3 regions of the Serratia ficaria genome follow, and region 3 is predicted to be linked to each of the others. Evidence: predicted binding sites of a transcription regulator. Region 3 holds the regulator's gene; each other region holds the start of a gene.
The links. Region 3 encodes CRP, which controls carbon source genes, mostly activating them, when cyclic AMP is high. Its sites were predicted from a motif close to ATGTGANNNNNNTCACAT; they were not measured.
Positions count from the first base shown of each region.

Region 1: a site for CRP is predicted at 5,667-5,684, ahead of CKW09_RS16370 (sugar transporter). Genes of this name have one in related genera too.
Region 2: a site for CRP is predicted at 3,228-3,245, ahead of glpT (glycerol-3-phosphate transporter). Genes of this name have one in related genera too.

Region 1 is NZ_LT906479.1:3,447,022-3,454,331, forward strand. It holds gene katG (catalase/peroxidase HPI) at 1-1,003, shown strand, start outside; gene CKW09_RS24990 (DUF805 domain-containing protein) at 1,433-1,576, shown strand; gene CKW09_RS16360 (NAD(P)H-dependent flavin oxidoreductase) at 1,583-2,641, opposite strand; gene CKW09_RS16365 (MFS transporter) at 2,846-4,243, opposite strand; gene CKW09_RS16370 (sugar transporter) at 4,416-5,606, opposite strand; gene CKW09_RS16375 (Gfo/Idh/MocA family protein) at 5,883-7,061, opposite strand.
Region 2 is NZ_LT906479.1:196,626-203,935, forward strand. It holds gene CKW09_RS00875 (transketolase family protein) at 1-322, shown strand, start outside; gene glpQ (glycerophosphodiester phosphodiesterase) at 361-1,443, opposite strand; gene glpT (glycerol-3-phosphate transporter) at 1,644-2,999, opposite strand; gene glpA (anaerobic glycerol-3-phosphate dehydrogenase subunit A) at 3,365-5,014, shown strand; gene glpB (glycerol-3-phosphate dehydrogenase subunit GlpB) at 5,004-6,272, shown strand; gene glpC (anaerobic glycerol-3-phosphate dehydrogenase subunit GlpC) at 6,269-7,310, shown strand, end outside.
Region 3 is NZ_LT906479.1:4,838,000-4,845,309, reverse strand. It holds gene CKW09_RS22745 (aminodeoxychorismate synthase component II) at 1-163, shown strand, start outside; gene argD (bifunctional acetylornithine/succinyldiaminopimelate transaminase) at 295-1,512, shown strand; gene CKW09_RS22735 (YccS/YhfK family putative transporter) at 1,553-3,631, opposite strand; gene crp (cAMP-activated global transcriptional regulator CRP) at 3,683-4,315, opposite strand; gene CKW09_RS22725 (OsmC family protein) at 4,696-5,103, shown strand; gene CKW09_RS22720 (phosphoribulokinase) at 5,143-6,012, opposite strand; gene CKW09_RS22715 (YheU family protein) at 6,169-6,402, opposite strand; gene CKW09_RS22710 (hydrolase) at 6,399-7,310, opposite strand, start outside.

The DNA.
Region 1 (7,310 bases), 1.4 Mb from region 3:
CGCCTTCGCCCGCGCCTGGTTCAAGCTGACCCACCGCGATATGGGGCCGCGCGCCCGCTACCTCGGCCCGGAAGTGCCGGCGGAAGAGCTGATTTGGCAAGACCCGGTTCCGGCGGTCAATCATCCGCTGATCGACCAAGGGGACATCGCCGAGCTTAAAAACCGGGTGCTGGCCTCCGGCCTGCCGGTTTCGACGCTGGTCGCCACCGCCTGGGCCTCGGCCTCCACGTTCCGCGGCTCCGACAAGCGCGGCGGCGCCAACGGCGCGCGCATCCGCCTGGCGCCACAGAAGGACTGGGCGGTCAACCAACCGGCTCAGCTGGCGCAGACGCTGGCCACGCTGGAAGGCATTCAGCGCGCGTTCAACGATGCCCAGCCGGGCGGCAAACGCGTTTCGCTGGCGGATCTGATCGTGCTGGCCGGCTGTACGGGCGTGGAGCAAGCGGCGAAAAACGCCGGTCTCCAGCTGCAGGTGCCTTTCGCGCCGGGCCGCACCGACGCCACCCAAGAGCAGACCGACGTCGATTCCTTCGAGGCGATGGAACCGGCGGCCGACGGCTTCCGCAACTTCCTCAAAGGCAAATATCAGGTGCCCGCCGAGGTGCTGCTGGTGGACAAAGCGCAACTGCTGACGCTGACCGCGCCGGAAATGACCGTGCTGGTCGGCGGGCTGCGGGTCCTGGGCGCCAACTTCGGCGACGCCAAACACGGCGTCTTCACCGATCGGCCGCATGCGCTGACCAACGACTTCTTCGCCAACCTGCTGGACATGGGCACCACCTGGCACCCGGTCGGTGATGACGGGATCTTCGAGGGGCGCGATCGCCACAGCGGCGCCGTCAAGTGGACCGGCACGCGCGTCGATCTGGTGTTCGGTTCGCACGCCCAGCTGCGCGCCCTGGCCGAAGTCTACGGCAGCGCCGATGCGCAGGAGAAGTTCGCGCACGACTTCGTCGCCGCCTGGAATAAGGTGATGAACCTGGACCGCTTCGATCTGGCCTGATCTGAGCTGCGTTAAACGGGCCCGCCCGGGGTGACTCAGGCGGGCTTTTCATCGAGTAAGGGACCCATGCGCCTCAATACACTGAAGTGATAACGAAAGGTTTATAGGCCCGTATAAGCTTTAGCTGCCAACGCCTCCATCGATGAATGTTGAAAAAATCCAGTTTGAGTCGCACTGAAGGAGCTGGTAGTCAATAAAACAAGAAAGCCAACGCACAGGGCCTAAGCGATTGCACATGATCAACGCCTTGCTCAACAGTTACAAAAAAACCTTCAGCTATTCAGGCCGTGAGAGCCGCCGCCATTTTTAGCGCTGCTCCTGTGCCAACATGCCTGGTTTCTGCTTTATCTGGCCGTTATCGCCAGCAGGGTTAATGAAATCTCCCTCTTCGCGCTGGCGGCGTTTCTGTTGCCCCTGCTGGCGGCGAATGTGCGCCGCCTGCACGATGCGGGTTATTCGGGCGCCTGGTGCCTGACCTGGTTCTGCTTTACGCCCTATGTGATGCTTATCTTCGCCCTGTTTCTTCCCGCCAGGAACATCGATAACCCTTACGGCGATCGCCAAGCGGCATAACCGGCCTCAGGCGTGGATCGCCTCCAGCTCTTCCGCCAGCAGGGCGACCAGCTGAGCAGCCGGCATCGGCCGCGCCAGCGCCACGCCCTGCCCGGCCCACAGCGACAGAAATTCCGCACGCCCCGCTTTGGCCGCCGCCTGGCGAATATCGCCGGTCAGCGCGTTTTGCACCGGGTAAGGCAGAATTTGCCGCTCGAAAGGACGCATGCGCTCCATAAACTGATTGACGATGCCGCGCGCCGGTCGGCCGCTGAAGGCCCATGTCAGCCGGGTGCTGTCGTCGCCGGCGCTGCGCAATGCGCTGCGCCAGGCTTCGGCGATGCCCGACTCCGGGCTGCAGAGGAAAGCGGTGCCCAGCTGCGCCGCCTGGGCGCCAAGCAGCAAAGCGGCCGCAATGCCGCGCCCGTTCATGATGCCGCCTGCGGCGATCACCGGGATTTTCACCGCCGCAACCACCTGCGGGATCAACGCCATCAGGCCAACCGAGGACTGTTCAAAATCGCCGAGGAAGGTGGGCCGGTGCCCGCCGGCCTCGGAGCCCGAGGCGCAAATAAAGTCCGCCCCGGCCTGCTCCCAGGCTTTGGCTTCGGCCACCGTGGTGACGGTGCCGATCACCCGCGAACCGGCCCTTTTAAACTGCGCGACCGTTTCGCGCGGCAGCACGCCGAAGGTAAAGCTGACCACCGGCGGCGCGGCCTCCAGCAACGCCGCAATCTGGTCGCGGCTGTTTTCCGCAAATTTTTGCGGCGTGCCGCCGCTGCCGAGGCCCAGCGCGTCGCGGAACGGCTGCAACAGACGCTGAGCCTGCTGCAGCGCGGCGGCCTCCGGGTGTTGCTCATCGAGAATAAACAGATTGATATTAAACGGCGCGGCGGTCTGCGCCTTGATTTGCCGCACCCGCTCGATAATCACCTCGGGGGCGTACGCCGCCGCGCCGCAGGATCCCAGACCGCCGGCGTTGCTGACCGCAACCGCCAGTTCCGGCGGCGAAGCGCCGTTCATCGGCCCCTGGACAATCGGATAGCGCAACCCAAGCGCGCGGGTAAAAACAGAAGATGCCGTCATCGTTTTCTCGCCTGTTCTCAGTGAATTCGTTTTTCCGCCGGCAGCGCCGCCGGAGCCCGACGGAAAGCATAGCACCCTCTCAGCGCCCCCTTCGTTCAGTTAGTGCTTCATCTGCCGCCGCTCCAGCGGCAGGAAGTGATGCGCCACCGGCCGATCCGGGCCGATACGAAAACCCAGCGCTTCAATCGGCGCCGGCTGGGGAGGTCAGATGTTTTCCAGGTCGATGCCGCGCGTTTTCGGGCCGAACAGCCCAATCACCAGCATGACGATCAGCATGCTGACGACGATAAAGGCAATCACCCCCAACGATCCGCCGTACTGCAGGATAACGCCGATGATGATGCTGCTGAACACCGTCGACAGGCGGCTGAACGAGTAACAAAAACCCACCGCGCGGGCGCGGATGTAGGTGGGGAATACCTCGGACTGATAAGAATGGTAGCTGTAGGTCAGCCAGGCGTTGGACCAGGTGATGAAGAAACCGCAGAGGATCAGCCACAGCGGGTTGTTCTGCAGCGCGAACAGCGACCCGAAAATCACCGTTACCAGGCACGACAGAACGATCTGCCACTTGTTCTCCATTTTGTCGGCATACAGGCTGCACAACAGCGACCCCACCGGATAGGCCAGCGTAATGAAAAAGGCGTACAGCAGGCTGTGGGTGACCGAGGCGCCCTTGCCGGACAGCAGCGCCGGCAGCCAGTTGCCGAAGCCGAAGAAGCCGATCGCCTGGAAGAAATTCATCACCACCAGCATCAGCGTGCGGCCGCGATACTGCGGCGACCAGATATCCCTGAAACGCCCCTGCTTCGGCACCGGCTCGGCCTCGTCGCCCCCGCGCTGCGGGAACTCCGCCGCGTCGGTCACGCCGCAGCGCCGCTCCATCGCCAGCATCACCTGCCTGGCCTGCGGGTAGCGCCGTTGCTGCACCAGCCAGCGCGGGGATTCCGGCAGCCCCTTGCGCACCAGCCAGATCACCAGCGAAGCCACTGCGCCGGCGATCACCACGTAGCGCCAGCCGCTCAGCCCGAGAATAGTCTGCGGCACCAGCCACCAGGACATCAGCGCCACCGTCGGCACCGACAGAAACTGAATGAAAAACGCGAAGGCGAACGCCCGGGTGCGCAGATGCGCCGGCACCCATTCGGTCAGGTAGGTGTCGATGGTCACCAGCTCGATGCCCAGCCCGACCCCCACCAAAAAACGCAGGAAGATAACCCACTCCGCCTGCTGCTGGAACGCCAGCAGCAGCGAGAATACGCCGTACCAGGCCAGCGCGAACATAAAGGTGGTGCGGCGGCCAAAGCGGTCGGCGTAAGGGCTGAGCAGGCTGGCGCCGATGAACAGGCCGAGGAAGGTGGCCGAGGCGAAGGCCGCCTGGTCCGAAACGCCGAATACTCCCTGCGCGCCGGTGTGGAAAATGCCGTCGGCGATCAGGCCGGTGCTGATATAGCCGGTCTGAAACAGATCGTAGAGTTCGAAAAAGCCGCCCAGCGACAGCAGGATGATAAAGCGCCACAGGCCGGCCGACGCGGGCAAGGCGTCGATCCTGGCCGACAGATCCCGCTCATGGATAGGCGAAGCCGCCACAGAGTCACTCACCGTTAACCTCCCATTAACATATTTGATGACTTTCTATGCTAGCGATCCGGCGCCGGAGTTAAATTTTTAATTAGCAGCCTATGAAAAAAAGTTAAGCATAAAACGCTGCAGCGGACTGTTTTACAGAGAGAAAATTTAGCTGCGGCGGCCGGGCCCGGCCGCCGCAGGGGGATTAACGGCTGTGGTGCTGCTGCAGCCGTTCGCTGCGGTAGAAGTTCAGCAGGCACCAGCCGAGGGCGATCAGCGCCAGCGGCGCGCCGACGAAGCCGATGTTGCCCATGCCGAGATGCAGGCTGACCTGGTTGCCCAGCAGCGCACCGCCGCCGATGCCGAAGTTGTACAGCCCGGAGTAGATCGACATCGCCACGTCGGTGGCGTCCGGCGCCAGGCTCAGCACCTTGGCCTGCATCGACAGGCCGATGGCCATGATCGCCATGCCCCAGAAGATGCACAGCAGGGTCAGGTGGTTTTCATCGCCGGAGGCCGGCAGCAGCAGCAGCAGGCTCAGCGCCAGCAGCGCGATGGCGCCGATAAAGAATCCCGAAGGGAAACGTTCGCTGAAGCGGCTGAACAACAGGCTGCCGACGATGCCGGCGGCGCCGAACAGCAGCAGCATCAGGGTGGTGAAGTTCTCGGAAAGCCCGGCCACCGTCTGGATAAACGGCTCGATGTAGCTGTAGGCGGTGAAGTGCGCGGTCACCACGATGATGGTCAGCATATACAGGCTGACCAGCGCCGGGCGTTTGAACAGCACCGGCACGCTGGACAGCGAACCGGAATGTTCGCTTTTCAGCTCCGGCAACAGGCGCCACAGCAGCGCCAGCGCCAGGGTGGCGCATACCGCGATGCCGATAAAGGTCATGCGCCAACCGAGGATCTGGCCAACGACCCGCCCCAACGGCAGACCAAGCACCATCGCCAGCGCGGTGCCGCCGGCCAGCAGGCTCAATGCCTGGGCCTTCTTGCCCGCCGGGGCCACGCGGATCGCCAGCGACGCGGTGATCGACCAGAACACCGAGTGGGCCAACGCCACCCCGGCGCGCGAGATAACCAGCGTGGTGAAATTCCAGGCCACGGCGGTCAGCACGTGGCTGGCGATAAACAGCATGAACACCCCGATCAGCAGCTTGCGGCGCTCGATCTTGCTGGTCAGCAACATGCACACCAGCGAGGCGGCGGCGACGATCCAGGCGTAAATGGTGATGATCAGCCCGACCTGCTCGGTTTGCATCGAGAAGCTGGCGGCGATATCGCTCAGCAAACCGACCGGAATAAACTCGGTGGTGTTGAAAATAAAGGCCGAGACGGCAAGAATGACCACGCGCAACCAGGCGGTTGAGCGGGAGACGTTGGTGTGTTCCATGGTAAACGGGGTCCGGACAGGTGCGGCAAGTAGCGATATTTTAACCAACTGGCGGGATAAATGCGATATGCGTCACATTTTTATTGTATGGAATTTTGTGATCCCCGTCCGCCGCGCCGGGCAGACGGGGATTAACAGGGACTACCGGCTGAGGCTCTGCTGCAGGGCCGCCACCGAAGTTCTCCAGCGCGAACACAAATGGTCGAGCATCGCCTCAAACGGCAGATGCCCCAGGCTATCGGTACAGAAAGACAGTTTCATCGGTTATTCCTTAAATCACTCGAAGTTGACCCAACGGGCGCCGCCGTCGGCGGAACGCACGCAGTTTTCGATCCAGCGCACCCCTTCCAGCCCGGCGTCGATATCCGGATAGACCAGCTGCGCCAGCGCCTGCCGGTCGCCGCGATCGCTGGCGTCGATCGCCAGCGCGAACTTCAGGTAAATGTTGGCCCAGGATTCGGTCAGCCCTTCGGTATGCAGCACGCCCAGCCGCTCATAGGCGTTGCAGTCGTCGTTCAGATACGGCATGCCGCGATGCAGGGTCTGGCCCGGCAGCCCCTGCACCTCATAACGCAGCTCGCTGGGGTTGACGTCGCTCCACTCCAGGCTGGCCTTGCTGCCGACGATGCGAATGCGCTGGCTGCTCATGGCGCCGGCGTTGACCGAAGAGGCCCACATGCGCCCTACCGCGCCGTTGGCGTAACGCATCATTACCAGCGCGTTGTCCTCCAGCGGCGCGCGCGCAGGAATAAAGCTCTGGCGATCGCAGAGCAGCTCGCGGATTTGCATCTGCGGCATGATCAGCTGCGACATGTAGTAGGTGTGGGTAGAGAGATCGCCCAGCACGAAGCTGGGCCCGGCGACGCGCGGATCGACGCGCCATCGCTGCGCTTCGTTGACCTGGTCGCCGTCGTCGGTGGCGTTAAAACCGTGGGTGTACTGCAGATCCACCATGCGGATCTCGCCGATCTCGCCGGCGGCGATCATCGCGCGCATCTGCAGCAGCAGCGGGTGGCCGGAGAAACCGTAGGTCACGCCGACGATGCGGTTTTTTTCCGCCGCCAGCGCCTTGATCTCGCGCGCCTCGCGGCTGGTGAAGAACAGCGGCTTTTCGCAGATGACGTGCAGCCCGGCCAGCAGCGCCGCGCGGGCAATCTCATAATGGGTGCCGTTCGGCGTGGCTATCGACACCACCTCGATACCGTCCTCGCGCTGCGCCTCCCGGCTGAACAGCAGGCGGTAATCGGCGTAGCAGCGATCGGCCGCCACGCCGAGGTTGACGCCGAATTCGCGGCCGCGCTCCGGCACGATATCGAACGCCCCGGCCACCAGCGCAAAGGCGGTGTTATCCCGCAGGGCCCCGCAGCGGTGTTTATACCCCACCTGCCCGAGCCGCCCGCCGCCCACCATCGCCCACCGCAACGGACGGGCTATTTTTCTTTCGCCATTCAACATGTCTGCTCCTGAATTCCGGGGATTGAATCAAATTGCACCCGGGTGCAAAATTGGATGCAACCGGGTGCAAAATCAGGTGGCAAATCGACCGTAAAACCAGAGCCACTTGCCGTGGACTATTGGAGATGGCTAAAAATAAGTCAAATTCAGCGAGTGATATTTGCCCGCCAGGATCACAATTCGCACAAAAATACGCCGCACCGCGCCTGCCGGCTCTCACGCCGGGAGGGCGCGGCGCGGCGGCGTCTC
Region 2 (7,310 bases), 570 kb from region 3:
CGATGCTGCGCAAAGGCTTGTCGACGTGGGGATTCAGGCCAAAGTGGTCAGCGTCCCTTCAATTCGTCCTTGCGATACCGCAGCGTTGCTGGTGGCGTTGAAGTCCTGCAAAGCGGTGATAACGGTTGAAGAACATAACGTCAATGGCGGGTTGGGAAGCCTGGTTGCGGAAGTGCTGGCCGAAGCGAGTGTCGGCATTCCGCTTAGGCGTCTGGGTATTCCCGATGGCGAATATGCGGCGGCGGCCGATCGCAGCTGGCTGCGTCAGCACCACGGTTTTGACGCGGTGTCTATTGCTGCGCTGGCGCAGAAGATGCGTTAGCAGTGGGTGAATCGGGGCGCCCTGCGGCGCCCTTGTCGTTACTTGTGCTGGCCCTGCTTTTGCAGGAACTGCACGCCCTTGTCAGGGAAGTCGGTGAACACGCCGTCGACGCCCGCCTGGTTGTAAATCACGTCATACAGCTGATTCACGTCGGTGACGTATTTCGGCAGCGCATCGGCGCGGATGGTGAACGGGTGCACCGCCAGCTTGCTGGCATGCGCCTCTTTCACCATGTCGGTCAGCACGACGTGGCCCGGCTTGGATTGGTCCGCCGCCACCAGCATGTGGTAGTCCGGCCCGATGCCGTCGGCGTATGCCGCGATTTTCTTCATCGCGCCCGGCTTGAACATCCAGTCATAGTCGTATTCCACCCACTTGCCGTCGGCCTTCTGCTCGTAGGTTTCCTGCCAGTCGTTATAGGCGATCAATTGGATCAGCTTCAGATCCATGCCCATTTTCGGTTCCAGCTCGGTTTTGATGCGCTTCAGTTCGTTGGCGTCGAAGCACTGCAGGTAGACATTGTCGCCCTTGCCGGTATAGCCGTACTGTTTCAGCACCGCCAGCACCTTGCTGGAGATATCCTTGCCTTCCTGCTTATGGAACCACGGCGCCTTGATTTCCGGATAGATGCCGATGTTCTTGCCGGTCGAGTGGTTCAGGCCCTGCACGAACTCGATCTCTTCCTGGAAGGTGTGCACGCGGAAGTCGGATTTGCCCATCGGGAAGCGGCCAGGGTAGCCCTGCACCTTCTTGCCGTTTTCAATCTCGAAGCCTTCGGTGAACTTCAGCGATTTGATTTCCGCCAGCGTAAAGTCGATGGCGTAGTAGCGGCCATCCTTGCGCGCGCGGTCCGGGAAGCGTTCGGCCACGTCGGTCACGCGATCGAGATAGTGATCGTGCAGCACCACCAGCTCGTTATCCTTGGTCATCACCAGATCCTGCTCGAGGAAGTCGGCACCCTGCGCGTAGGCCATCGCCTTCGCCGGCAGGCTGTGTTCCGGCAGGTAGCCGCTGGCGCCGCGGTGGGCGATCACCACCTTGTCATCGGCGGCATGGGCGGCGCCGGCCATTGAGGTGGCGAGGATAATCCCTGTCAGCAGGGCTTTAACTTGAGTCCGCATTCTGTGGTTCTCCATGTTGTTGGGGGCAGGGTAGTAAAAAGGCCGCAGTGCGGCCTTTTTACCCGTCGCCTTTCAAGTTGCAGCGTTGTTACCTGCGCTCACTCACCCCAGTTACTTACTAAAGTAAGCGCCTGGGGATGAGTGAGCTGGCCGCCTAGCTGCAACTCGAAATTCATAGGGTAAAGATGATGCGATAATGCTTAGCCGCGTTTGCCGGCGGCGATTTCCGCGTGGTGTTTTTTCTCGCTCAGCATGGTCAGCAACAGCAGCAGTACTGCGCCGACGCTGCCGCCGATCATCACCATAAAGCCGCCGTCCCAACCGAAGTAGTCCACGGTGTAGCCGACGATGGCGCTGGCGGCGACCGAGCCGCCCAGGTAACCGAACAGGCCGGTAAAGCCCGCGGCGGTGCCGGCGGCTTTCTTCGGCGCCAGCTCCAGCGCGTGCAGGCCGATCAGCATCACCGGACCGTAAATCAGGAAGCCGATGGTGATCATGCAGGCCATGTCGATGCCAGGGTTGCCGACCGGGTTGAGCCAGTAAACGACGGTGGCGATGGTCACCAGGGTCATGAAGAACACACCGGTGGCGCCGCGGTTGCCCTTGAACACTTTATCCGACATCCAGCCGCACAGCAGGGTGCCCGGGATACCGGCGTATTCGTACAGGAAGTAAGCCCAGGAGGACTTGTCCAGCGCGAAGTGCTTCACTTCTTTCAGGTAGGTCGGCGACCAGTCGAGGATGCCGTAACGCAGCAGGTAAACGAACACGTTGGCGACCGCGATGTACCACAGCAGCTTGTTCGGCAGGATGTACTGCATGAAGATCTGCTTGGCGGTCAGCTCTTCTTCGGCTTTCTCGCTGTAGTCGTCCGGATAGTCGTTCTTGTACTCTTCAATCGGCGGCAGGCCGCAGGACTGCGGAGTATCGCGCATCAGGCCGAAGGCGATCAGGGCCACCAGAATGGCGCCGAAGGCCGGCATGTACAGCGCCGCGTGCCAGTCGTTGAACCAGGCCATGCCCAGCAGGAACAGCAGCGGCGGCAGGCCGCCACCCACGTTGTGGGCGCAGTTCCACACCGAAACGATGCTGCCGCGTTCTTTCTGCGACCACCAGTGCACCATGGTGCGGCCGCACGGCGGCCAACCCATGCCCTGGAACCAGCCGCACAGGAACAGCAGCACGAACATCACCGCGATGCTGGAGGTGGCCCATGGCACGAAGCCCATGAACAGCATCACCGCCGCGGCGAGGATCAGGCCGGCGGGCAGGAATACCCGCGGGTTGGAGCGGTCGGAGACCGAACCCATGATGAATTTGGAAAAACCGTAGGCGATGGAAATGCCCGACAGCGCGAAACCGAGGTCGCCGCGGCTGAAACCCTGATCGATCAGGTACGGCATTGCCAGGGTGAAGTTCTTGCGCACCAGATAGTAGGCGGCATAACCGAAGAAGATCCCCATAAAAATTTGCCAGCGCAATTTACGGTAGAGCGGGTCGACCTTGTCGACCGGCACACGGGAAATGTGTGCTGCCGGCTTAAAAATACTCAACATGAGCGCCTCCGATGGCTTTATCTGTTATCACATCAATATGACCTTTTACGTTCATTTGATGATTGAGCGGATATCGAATGTGGTGTTTTTTTGTTCCATAACGAGCGCCATCCTAGTCAAATACGCCTGGTGTCGCTGTGATGAATGGCGCAAATGTTACACTTTTATGAAACTACGGCGGATTTTGAGCGATTCGTTAACGTTATGAAATAGAAAAAGGGCCAAAAATCGTGACAATGATCACATTCATGGTTTTTTGTGGACATTTTTCTTTCGTTTAAGGTTCGTTATTGTTCCTTATCAAACAAAACCCTCAGTAACCGTGGCCCAATAGGGAGCATCACCACGGATCCTGGGGGAACGTTATGAGCAGCCATTCGGCGGACGACGAAACGGATGTGATCATCATCGGCGGCGGCGCGACCGGCGCCGGCATTGCGCGCGACTGCGCGCGCCGGGGGCTGCGCTGCATCCTGCTGGAGCGCCACGATATCGCCACCGGCGCCACCGGCCGCAATCATGGCCTGCTGCACAGCGGCGCGCGCTATGCGGTCACCGACGGCGAGTCGGCGCGTGAATGCATCGAAGAAAATCGCATCCTGAAACGCATCGCCCACCATTGCATCGAAGCGACAGAGGGGCTGTTCATCACCCTGCCGCAGGATCCGCTGGACTATCAGCAGCCGTTTATCGCCGCCTGCCGCGCGGCGGGCATCGACGCCGAGGCGATCGATCCACAGCTGGCCCTGCGCCTGGAGCCGGCGGCCAATCCGGCGCTGATCGGCGCGGTGCGCGTGCCGGACGGCACCGTCGATCCGTTCCGCCTGACCGCCGCCAACATGCTGGACGCCCGTGAGCACGGCGCGCGGAGCCTCACCTATCATCAGGTGGTCGGTTTGTTGCGCGCGGGCGATCGCGTGACCGGCGTGCGCGTTTTCGACCATCAAAACCGGAGAAGGTACGATTTGCACGCCGCCATGGTGGTCAACGCGGCGGGCATTTGGGGCCAGCAGATTGCCGAATACGCCGATCTGCGGGTGCGCATGTTCCCGGCCAAGGGGGCGTTGCTGATCCTCGGCCATCGCATCAACAACCGGGTGATCAACCGCTGCCGCAAACCGGCGGACGCCGACATTCTGGTGCCGGGCGACACCATCTCGCTGATTGGCACCACCTCCACCCATATCGACTACGACCAGATCGACAACATGCAGGTGACGCCGCAGGAGGTGGACATCCTGATCCGCGAGGGTGCGCTGCTGGCGCCCGAGCTGGCGCAGACCCGCATTCTGCGCGCCTATGCCGGCGTACGGCCGCTGGTGGCCAGCGACGACGACCCGAACGGGCGCAACGTCAGCCGCGGCATCGTGCTGCTCGACCACGCCGAACGCGACGGGCTGGAGGGGTTTATCACCATTACCGGCGGCAAGCTGATGACCTATCGGCTGATGGCGCAGTGGGCCACCGACAAGCTGTGTGAAAAATTGGGCCTGAACAGCCCCTGCACCACCGCGCAGGCGGCGCTGCCCGGTTCGCGTCAGACGGCGGAAGAAACGGCGCGCCGCGTGGTTTCTCTGCCCGCCAGCATTCGCGGTTCGGCGGTATATCGCCACGGCGATCTCGCTAGCCAGGTGCCGGCCGGCGATCGGCTCGACAACGGCCTGGTGTGCGAATGCGAAGCGGTGACCGTCGGTGAGGTGTGCTATGCGGTCAATTCGCTGACCGTCAACAACCTGGTTGATCTGCGCCGGCGCACCCGGGTCGGCATGGGCCCCTGCCAGGGGGAGCTGTGCGCCTGCCGCGCCGCCGGTCTGCTGACGCGTTTCAGGGTCAGCACGCCGCAGCAATCTCTCGATCAGCTGTCGCATTTCCTCAACGAACGCTGGAAAGGCGTGCGGCCGATCGCCTGGGGCGATGCGCTGCGCGAAAGTGAATTCACCCGTTGGGTTTATCAGGGCCTGTGCGGGCTCGACGCCCGCGGCGACCAGGAGCAGGAGGCGGATGATGCGCTATGACGTGGTGGTGATTGGCGGCGGCCTGGCTGGCCTGAGCTGCGCGATAGCGGTGGCCGAACGGGGCAAGCGTTGCGCGGTGGTCAGCGCCGGCCAGAGCGCGCTCTATTTTTCGTCCGGCTCGCTGGATTTGCTGGCGCAGTTGCCCGACGGTAGCGCGGTTGGCGCACCGCTGGCGGCGCTGCCCGAACTGGCGCGCCAGGCGCCGCGGCATCCCTACGCGCTGATCGGCGCCGAGCGCGTGGCGGCCTTGTCGGCCGAGGCGCAGCGGCTGCTGCAACGCTGCGGCCTCAACCTGCAGGGCGACGGCGAACGCAACCATCTGCGGGTGACGCCGCTCGGCACGCGCCGCGCCACCTGGCTCAGCCCGCAGGCGGTGCCGACGCTGCCGCTGGCCGGCGCGCTGCCGTGGCGGCGCATCGCGGCGATCGGCATCGAAGGCTTCCTCGATTTTCAGCCGCAGTTGGCCGCCAGTTCTCTGGCGCGTGAGCTGGGCGTGCAGGCCGAGGTGGCTGAGCTGCACCTGCCGGCGCTGGACCGGCTGCGCAACAACCCCAGCGAGTTCCGCGCGGTGAATATCGCCCGGGTGCTGGATCTGGCGGAGAACCTGGCGCCGATGGCCGCTGAGCTGCAACGGCTGGCGGGCGAGGCCGAAGCGATATTCCTGCCGGCCTGCCTGGGGCTGGAGGACGATGCGCCGCTGGCGGCGCTGCAGGCGGCGGTCGGCAAACCGATCCGCCTGCTGCCGACGCTGCCGCCTTCGGTGCCCGGCATGCGCCTGCACCAGGCGCTGCGTCGGCGTTTTCAGCAGCTGGGCGGGGTGTTTATGCCGGGCGACAGCGTGCTGCGGGCGGAAATCGCCGGCGGCCGCGTCGCCGGTCTGTATACCCGCAACCATGGCGACATTCCGCTGAACGCGCAGCAGGTGGTGCTGGCCAGCGGCAGCTTCTTCAGCAACGGGCTGACGGCGAGGTTCGACGGCGTGCGCGAGCCGGTGTTTGGGCTGGATGTCGACAGCCGGGCGGAGCGCGCCGACTGGAGCCACCCTGACCTGTTCGCCCCGCAGCCTTACCTGCAGTTCGGCGTGCGCACCGACGGCCGCCTGCGCGCGCTGCGGCAAGGGGAGGCGTTTGACAACCTGTACGCCATCGGCGCGGTGACCGGCGGCTACGATCCGCTGCAGCAGGGCTGCGGCGCCGGGGTGTCATTGATCGGAGCGCTGTACGTCGCCCGGCAGATAGCCGCGGAGGAAAACGCATGAGCCTGCATAAAGACCACAGCTTCGAGAGCTGCATCAAGTGCACCGTCTGCACCACCTATTGCCCGGTAGCCAGAGTGAACCCCCTGTACCCGGGGCCGAAGCAGGCGGGGCCGGACGGCGAACGCCTGCGGCTGAAGGATCCGGCGCTGTACGACGAGGCGCTGAAGTATTGCACCAACTGCAAGCGCTGCGAGGTCGCCTGCCCGTCCGAGGTTAAAATCGGCGACATCATTCAACGCGCGCGCGCCGACTACGCCCAGAGCAAGCCCACGCTGCGCGACGCCATCCTCAGCCATACCGACATAATGGGGACGCTGTCGACGCCGTTTGCGCCGGTGGTCAACGCCGCCACCGGCCTGAAGCCGGTGCGCGCCTTGCTGGATAAGGCGCTGAAAATCGATCACCGCCGCGCGCTGCCGAAGTATTCGTTCGGCACCTTCCGCCGCTGGTATCGCCAGCAGGCGCAGGCCCAGCAGCGCTATGCCGAGCAGGTGGCGTTTTTCCACGGCTGCTTCGTCAATTACAACCATCCGCAGCTGGGCAAGGATTTGATTCGGGTGTTCAACGCGCTGGATATCGGCGTGCAGCTGCTGAAGCGCGAGAAATGCTGCGGCGTGCCCCTGATCGCCAACGGCTTTATCGCACAGGCCAAAAAGCAGGCCAGGGTCAACGCCGGATCCCTGAGTCACGCCGTGCTGGAACGCGGCATCCCGGTGGTGGCCACCTCGTCGAGCTGCACCTTTACCCTGCGCGACGAGTATCCGCATCTGCTGGAGGTGGACACCTCGGCGGTGCGCGATCGGGTGGAGCTGGCGACGCGCTATCTTTATCGGCTGATCAACCAGGGGTGCAGCCTGCCGCTAAAGCGCACGCCGCTGCGCGTGGCCTATCATACGCCTTGCCATATGGAGAAAATGGGCTGGACCGCCTACACGCTGGAACTGCTGCGACAGATACCGGGGCTGGAGCTGGTGGCGCTGGATCCGCAGTGCTGCGGCATCGCCGGCACCTACGGCTTCAAAACGGAGAATTACGCCA
Region 3 (7,310 bases):
GGACTGCTTCGAGGTGACCGCCTGGAGCGAACGCGACGGCGAGCGCGATGAGATCATGGGCATCCGCCATCGCCGGCTGGCGCTGGAGGGGGTGCAGTTCCATCCGGAGAGTATCCTCAGCGAACAGGGGCATCGGCTGCTGGATAATTTCCTTAAAAGTTAATCCATTGGCATTTTTTTTGCCCCAAAGGCGATTTGCGTTTGCCCTTTATTGGTTTTTTATGCATATTTTGTGATTATATTTTCACTCAATCATCAAGATAACGCTGAAAGACCTTCAGGGTGGGCCCGATAATGACCGAAAAATCCGCAGTAAGCCGCAGTACGTTTGATCAGGTTATCCTGCCTGTTTATGCACCCGCGCAGTTTGTTCCGGTGCGCGGCAAGGGCAGCCGGGTGTGGGATCAGCAGGGGAAAGAGTACATCGATTTCTCCGGCGGCATCGCGGTGACGGCGTTGGGCCATTGCCACCCGGCGCTGGTGGCGGCGCTGAAACAGCAGGGCGAAACCCTGTGGCATACCAGCAACGTTTTCACCAACGAACCGGCGCTGCGCCTGGCGAGCAAGCTGATCGCCGCCACCTTCGCCGATCGGGTGTTTTTCGCCAACTCCGGCGCCGAGGCCAACGAAGCGGCCTTCAAGCTGGCGCGCCACTACGCCATCACCCGCCACAGCCCGTACAAAACCAAAATCATCGCTTTCCATAACGCGTTCCACGGCCGCACGCTGTTCACCGTTTCGGTGGGCGGGCAGGCCAAGTATTCCGACGGTTTCGGGCCAAAGCCCGCCGATATCGTGCATGTGCCGTTCAACGATCTGGCGGCGGTGAAAGCGGTGATGGACGACCATACCTGCGCGGTGGTGATGGAGCCGATTCAGGGCGAAGGCGGCATCACGCCGGTGAACGCCGAATTCCTTAACGGGGTGCGCGCGCTGTGCGACCAGCATCAGGCGCTGCTGGTGTTTGACGAGGTGCAAAGCGGCATGGGCCGCAGCGGCAAGCTGTTCGCCTATATGCATTATGGCGTGACGCCGGACATTCTCACCACCGCCAAAGCGCTGGGCGGCGGCTTCCCGGTCAGCGCCATGCTGACCACCGAAGAGATCGCCTCGGTGATGCAGGTGGGCACCCACGGCACCACCTACGGCGGCAACCCGCTGGCCTGCGCGGTGGCGGAAGCGGCGCTGGACGTGATCAATACGCCGGAGGTGCTGAGCGGCGTTGAACAACGCCATGGCCTGTATGTCGACGCCTTGCGGAAGATTGGCGAAAAATACCGAATTTTCACCGACATTCGCGGCATGGGGCTGCTGATCGGCGCGGAGCTGACGCCGCAGTATCAGGGGCGGGCGCGGGATTTCCTCACCGCCGCCGCCGCGCGCGGGCTGATGATCCTCAACGCCGGGCCGAACGTGATCCGTTTTGCGCCGTCGCTGGTGGTGGAGCCGCAGGATATCGAGGCGGGCATGGCGCTGTTTGAACAGGCGGTGCAGGACGTGATCAACGCCTGAACCCGGCGTGCGACGATTGGGGCGCGGCCATGCCGCGCCCTTATTGATCGCGCAGCTTGCGTTTCAGCCAGATGCCGTGGTGCGGGCGCTGGCTCCAGGCCAGCGACGAAATGGTGTGCATCACGCTCAGGTGCGACAGGATGCGCCGCAGGTGGCGTTCCATCTCGGTGACCGGCATGTCGGGATGCAGATCCGGCGGCTGCATGATGCCGCTGTTGCTGCTGCTCGGCCCGTCGTATTCCAGCCGCTGCTGGCAGCTTTGCAGCGCGATTTCACAGGTTTGCAGGTACTCTTCCGCCAGCGTTGGCGTCAGCATGTAGTGCTCGCGCGCCAGGATGGTCATGGCGTTGAGGTGCTCGACGATAAACTGGCTGTGGGTGACCCACAGCCGCATATCCGCCAGATAATCCGAAGCGAATCCCGGTTCCTGCATCGCCTGATTCAGCGAGGTGAACAGCGCATTATGCGCCTGATTGACCTGCATGCGCGCATAGGCCAGCGCGGCGGGATCCGGCTCCCGTTCTTCCAGCATCAGCCGCAGCGCGCGCTGATCGTTTTCCAGCGCCTGGTGCGCGTTTTTGCGCAGCAGGCCGCTTTGCCACTGCGGCCACAGCCAGATGGTGCCGCCGAAGACCAGCACGCAGCCAATCAGCGTATCGACCAGGCGCGGCACCAGGAAATGGGAGCCGTTCAGCGCCAGCAGCTGCAGGGTGTACACCGCGGTAACCGTGAAGCCGATGACCGCCAGCCCGTAGTTTTTCCGCGAAACCAGGTAGGCCAGCAGCGTGATCGCCAACATGATGCTCAGGGTTTCGGCCTCCGGCAGCTGCAGCCGCAGCAGGCCGGCGGCGATCATCAGCCCGGCCAGGGTGCCGAGCGCACGGTGCTGGATCCGCACCCGGGTGGCATTGTAGCCGTTCTGGCTCACCAGCATGATGGTCAACAGGATCCAGTAAGGCTTGGGCAGGTTGAACATCATCCCCAGGCTGCTGCCGAGCGCCAGCGTGACGCCCAGCCGCGCGGCGTTGCGCAGGGCGTTGGACCTGAACGACAGGTAGCTGGCCAGCGCCGGCCAGAACGGCAGGCGGCTCTGATTGGCCATCAGATCGCGACGGTACAGCGGGCGCTGGGTGCGCAGCAGGCGGGCGATGCGGCTGAAATGGTAATAGCAGAACTGGCCGACCGGGTTGTCGGCATGCTGCGCCGCCACCTTCTCCAACGCCGCCAGTTCATGGGTCATATTGAAGCGCTGCGAATGCTGATGATAGAGGATATCGTGCGCCACCACGCGCAGCCGGCCGGCGATCACCTGGGCGTTGCGGCGGATAATCGCTTCGGCCTGGCTTTGCTCCACCAGTTTTTGCACCTCTTCCGGCTGATGCAGGCTGACGGTAATGTGCTCCTGCAGATCCAGCGCCACCTGGAAGGTGCGCAGCAGGCGTTTTTGCTCCAGATTGCTGGCGTGCGGCAGGAAGTTGAGCTGCTGATACAGCAGGCCGATCAGATCCATCACCTTTTGCTGGCGCACCAGCAGCGGCGGCAGCGCGGTTTGCGGATCGGTGTGCTGGGTCAGCAGCGAATATTTGGCCTCGCAGTAGTCCGCCAGCTCCAGATACAGCTGGCTCAAAGACTCGCGCATCGGCTGCTCTTTCCACAGCTTGAACCAGAACCAGGTGAACAGGCCGTACCAGGCGGTGCCGATGACGTACAGCAGCGGCGCCTGCCAGATCGGCACCGTACCGGCCATGCTGAGGGAAAAAATGGCGGCCACCAGCGCCGCCGGCAGCAGCCGGGCGTGCAGCGGGCTGATTTCCCCGCTGACGCCGAGCAGCAGCGCCAGGCCGAGCATCAGCGCCGGCAGCGGCACCTGCCACAGCAGCGCCTGTTGCAACAGCAGGCTGCTGAGCGCGAACAGCGAACCGCCGACGATCAGACGTTTAAAGAAGCGTTTATGGGGCGTGTCCAGCCCGGCGATGTTGCAGCAGGCGGGAACCAGCGAAAACAGCAGGCCGAGCTGCAGCTGGCCAATCAGCAGGCCGAGCAGTACCGGCAGGCACAGCACCAGCGTTTGCCGCAGTGCGTAGTTGACTTCGGGGTGGTAGATCAGGCGGCGCCACATCGCAGGCTGCAGATAAAAAAACGGCGCATCGCTGCGCCGTTTTTTCAGTGATTAACGCGTGCCGTAGACGACAATGGTTTTGCCGTGGGCGGAGATCAGGTTTTGGTCTTCCAGCATTTTCAGAATACGGCCAACGGTTTCGCGTGAGCAGCCGACGATCTGGCCGATTTCTTGACGGGTGATCTTGATCTGCATGCCGTCCGGGTGGGTCATGGCATCAGGCTGTTTCGCCAGGTTCAGCAGGGTTTGCGCGATGCGGCCGGTAACGTCCAGGAAGGCGAGGTTGCCCACTTTCTCGGAGGTGACCTGCAGGCGGCTTGCCATCTGGGCGGACAGGCGCATCAGGATGTCTGGGTTAACCTGGATCAGCTGACGGAATTTCTTATAGGAAATTTCAGCCACTTCACAGGCGGTCTTCGCCCGAACCCAGGCGCTGCGCTCCTGACCTTCTTCAAACAATCCGAGCTCGCCGATGAAATCCCCCTGGTTGAGGTAGGACAGGATCATCTCTTTACCTTCTTCATCCTTGATCAGCACCGCTACGGAGCCTTTCACGATGTAGTAAAGCGTTTCGGCCTTTTCACCTTGGTGAATCAGCGTACTCTTCGATGGATATTTGTGGATATGGCAATGAGACAGGAACCATTCGAGAGTAGGGTCTGTTTGCGGTTTGCCGAGAACCATTCGCTGTTATCCTCTGTTGTTATCGCTGCCTTGTGTCACAGGGGTCAGAGTTCCCTGTAAAACGTGCCTGTAGCCGTTGTCTGAGCGAGGGCTATCGGCAGGTTTTGAGGCGTGTCATAAATATACGCTGTCGCTCTAGCATATTAACTTGCCGGGAGAGCTGCAAGCTACATTCTATTAACATACCGGTAAAGGAGCCTTTCCCTGGGCGTTTCCCTGAAATCAGTGTCCCGGAAAGATTTATTGCGGCTCTGTTTGTAGCACAGAGTAAGGCGGGTGTCTTGTGTTGTCTCGCTTCAGCATGATTAGCATCAGGTTCCGTTGCCTGTTTCTATGCGAAAGCGTACCCTGATTTTAAGAAATCAACCGGAGTGACCAGTATGCAGGCAAGAGTCAAGTGGGTGGAAGGGTTAACGTTTCTGGGTGAATCGGCGTCAGGCCATCAGGTGCTGATGGACGGCAACGCCGGCGACAAGGCGCCCAGCCCGATGGAAATGGTGCTGATGTCGGTGGGCGGCTGCAGCGCGATCGACGTGGTGTCGATCCTGCAAAAAGGCCGCAACGACGTGCGCGACTGCGAAGTCAAACTGACCTCCGAACGCCGCGAAGAAGCGCCGCGCCTGTTTACCCGTATCAACCTGCATTTCATCGTGACCGGCCAGCATCTGACCGACAAGATCGTTGAGCGGGCGGTCAACCTGTCGGCCGAGAAGTATTGTTCGGTCGCGCTGATGCTGAACAAGGCCGCCAGCGTGACCCACAGCTTCGAGATCCGCAGCCCGGAATAACCGGTTAACGGGCGCGGCCAGCGCTGCGCCCGTGCGCTATCATTCGATCTTCTTGCCTTCCAGCAGCCGTTGCACCAGCGGCGCCATAATCAGCTCCATCGCCAGCCCCATTTTGCCGCCCGGCACCACCAGCGTGTTGATGTGCGAGATGAACGAGCCCTGCAGCATCGCCAGCAGGTAGGGGAAATCAATCTGATCCAGCCCGCGGAAGTGGATCACCACGAAGCTTTCATCCAGCGAGGGGATCGCCTTGGCGGCGAACGGGTTGGAGGTGTCCACCGTCGGCACGCGCTGGAAGTTGATGTGGGTGCGCGAGAACTGCGGCGTAATGTAGTTGATGTAGTCTTCCATCGAACGCACGACAGAGTCCATCACCGCCTCGCGGGAATGGCCGCGCTCGCCGGTATCGCGGATCAGCTTCTGGATCCATTCCAGGTTGACTATCGGCACCACCCCGACCAGCAGGTCGACATGGTTGGCCACGTCGTTGTGTTCGGTGACCACGCCGCCGTGCAGGCCCTCGTAAAACAGCACGTCGGTCGGCGCCGGCAGCGGCTCCCAGGGGGTGAAGGTGCCGGGCACCTGATTGTAGGGCACCGCCTCGTCATAGGTGTGCAGGTACTTGCGCGAGCGGCCGGTGCCGTTTTTGCCGTACTCGATAAAGCTCTGCTGCAGCAGGCCGAAATCGTTGGCCTCGGGGCCGAAGTAGCTGATATGCCGCCCCAGGTCGCGCGCCTTGCGGATCGCCGCGTCCATTTCCGGCCGGGTATAGCGGTGGAAGCTGTCGCCTTCGAGCTCCGCGGCGCGAATGTTGAGCTGCTGGAAAATCTTGCGGAACGCCACGCTGGTGGTGGTGGTGCCGGCTCCGCTGGAGCCGGTCACCGCGATAACGGGATGTTTGGCAGACATGATGGTTGTCACTCCGTGTTAAATGCGCCGGCGTCAGATTCAGATATGGTTATGGGTTTGTTTGACGCCCTTTCGCCGGGGGCAAAATCTCGCGCGCTGGTTTGCAATGGCCCATTGTTACCTGATTTTTTCCGTCAGTCATAGAACCGATAACCACTAAATTTCTTCCTGCCCGGCGCGTAGCTGCCCGCGCGGCATGATGTTGACGGTTTCATGCAGCTCCGACCACATCAGCACCACTTCGCCGCTTTTCAGCTGGCGGCGCACGTCTTCCACCTTCTGTTCCAGCGAGCGTTCATGTTCGCCGTAGTCGGTGCCTTCCCGCAGCACAAAGGATTCGATCAGGCTGTTCAGGGTGTCGGTTGCCAATTCTTTCCAGGGGATAATCACGTCGGGATGTCCAGATAAGGGGATAGCCAGGATGGAATGCGATATTCCAGCCACATTTGCGGTTTTTTCAGCGTGCCGCCAACGAAGCCGACGTGGCCGCCAAACTCGGTCAGCTGGTATTCGATGTTGCGCGGCAGGTTGGCGACTTCGGGGATCACTTCATCGGTCATGAAGGGATCGTCCTTCGCATGGATGATCAGCAGCGGCGTTTGGATCGCCGGCAGCAACGGCAGCGCGCTGCAGCGCCGGTAATAATCGGTGGCGTCGCTGAAGCCGTGGATGCGCGAGGTGATGGCGTCGTCGAACTCGCGGATGCGCCGCAGGCGATTGAGCTGCGGCAGCCTGAGCGGCAGGGTGTCCGGATAGTGCAGCAGCTTGCGGGTGGCGTTTTGCTTCAGCTGCCCCAGCAGATAGCGCTGATAAACGCGGGAAAATCCCTGATCCATGCGGAACGAACAGGGTTCCAGCATCAGCGGCGCCGATACCACCACCGCCGCCTGCAGCAGGCTGTCGGCGCCCTGCTGGGCCAGATAACAGGCCAGCATGTTGCCGCCGAGCGAGACGCCCACCGCGGCGGTCGGCGCCGTACCGTAAGTGGCGCGCAGCCACTGCAGGAAGAAGCGGGCGTCTTCGGTTTCACCGGAATGGTAGATGCGCTGCTTGCGATTGGGCACGCCGCTGCAGCCGCGAAAATGCATCACCACGCCGAGCCAGCCTTTTTCGCGCCAGGCGTTGAGCAGGCCGTGTGCGTACGGGCTGTAGAAGTTGCCTTCCAGGCCGTGGAACAGCACCACGCGCGGTTTGTCGCCGGCCAGCGCGGGGTCCTCGCTCCAGGCGAGATCGACAAAATCGCCGTCGGGCAATTCCAGCCGCTGCCAGTGCGGTTTCAACAACACGCGGCGGCGCAC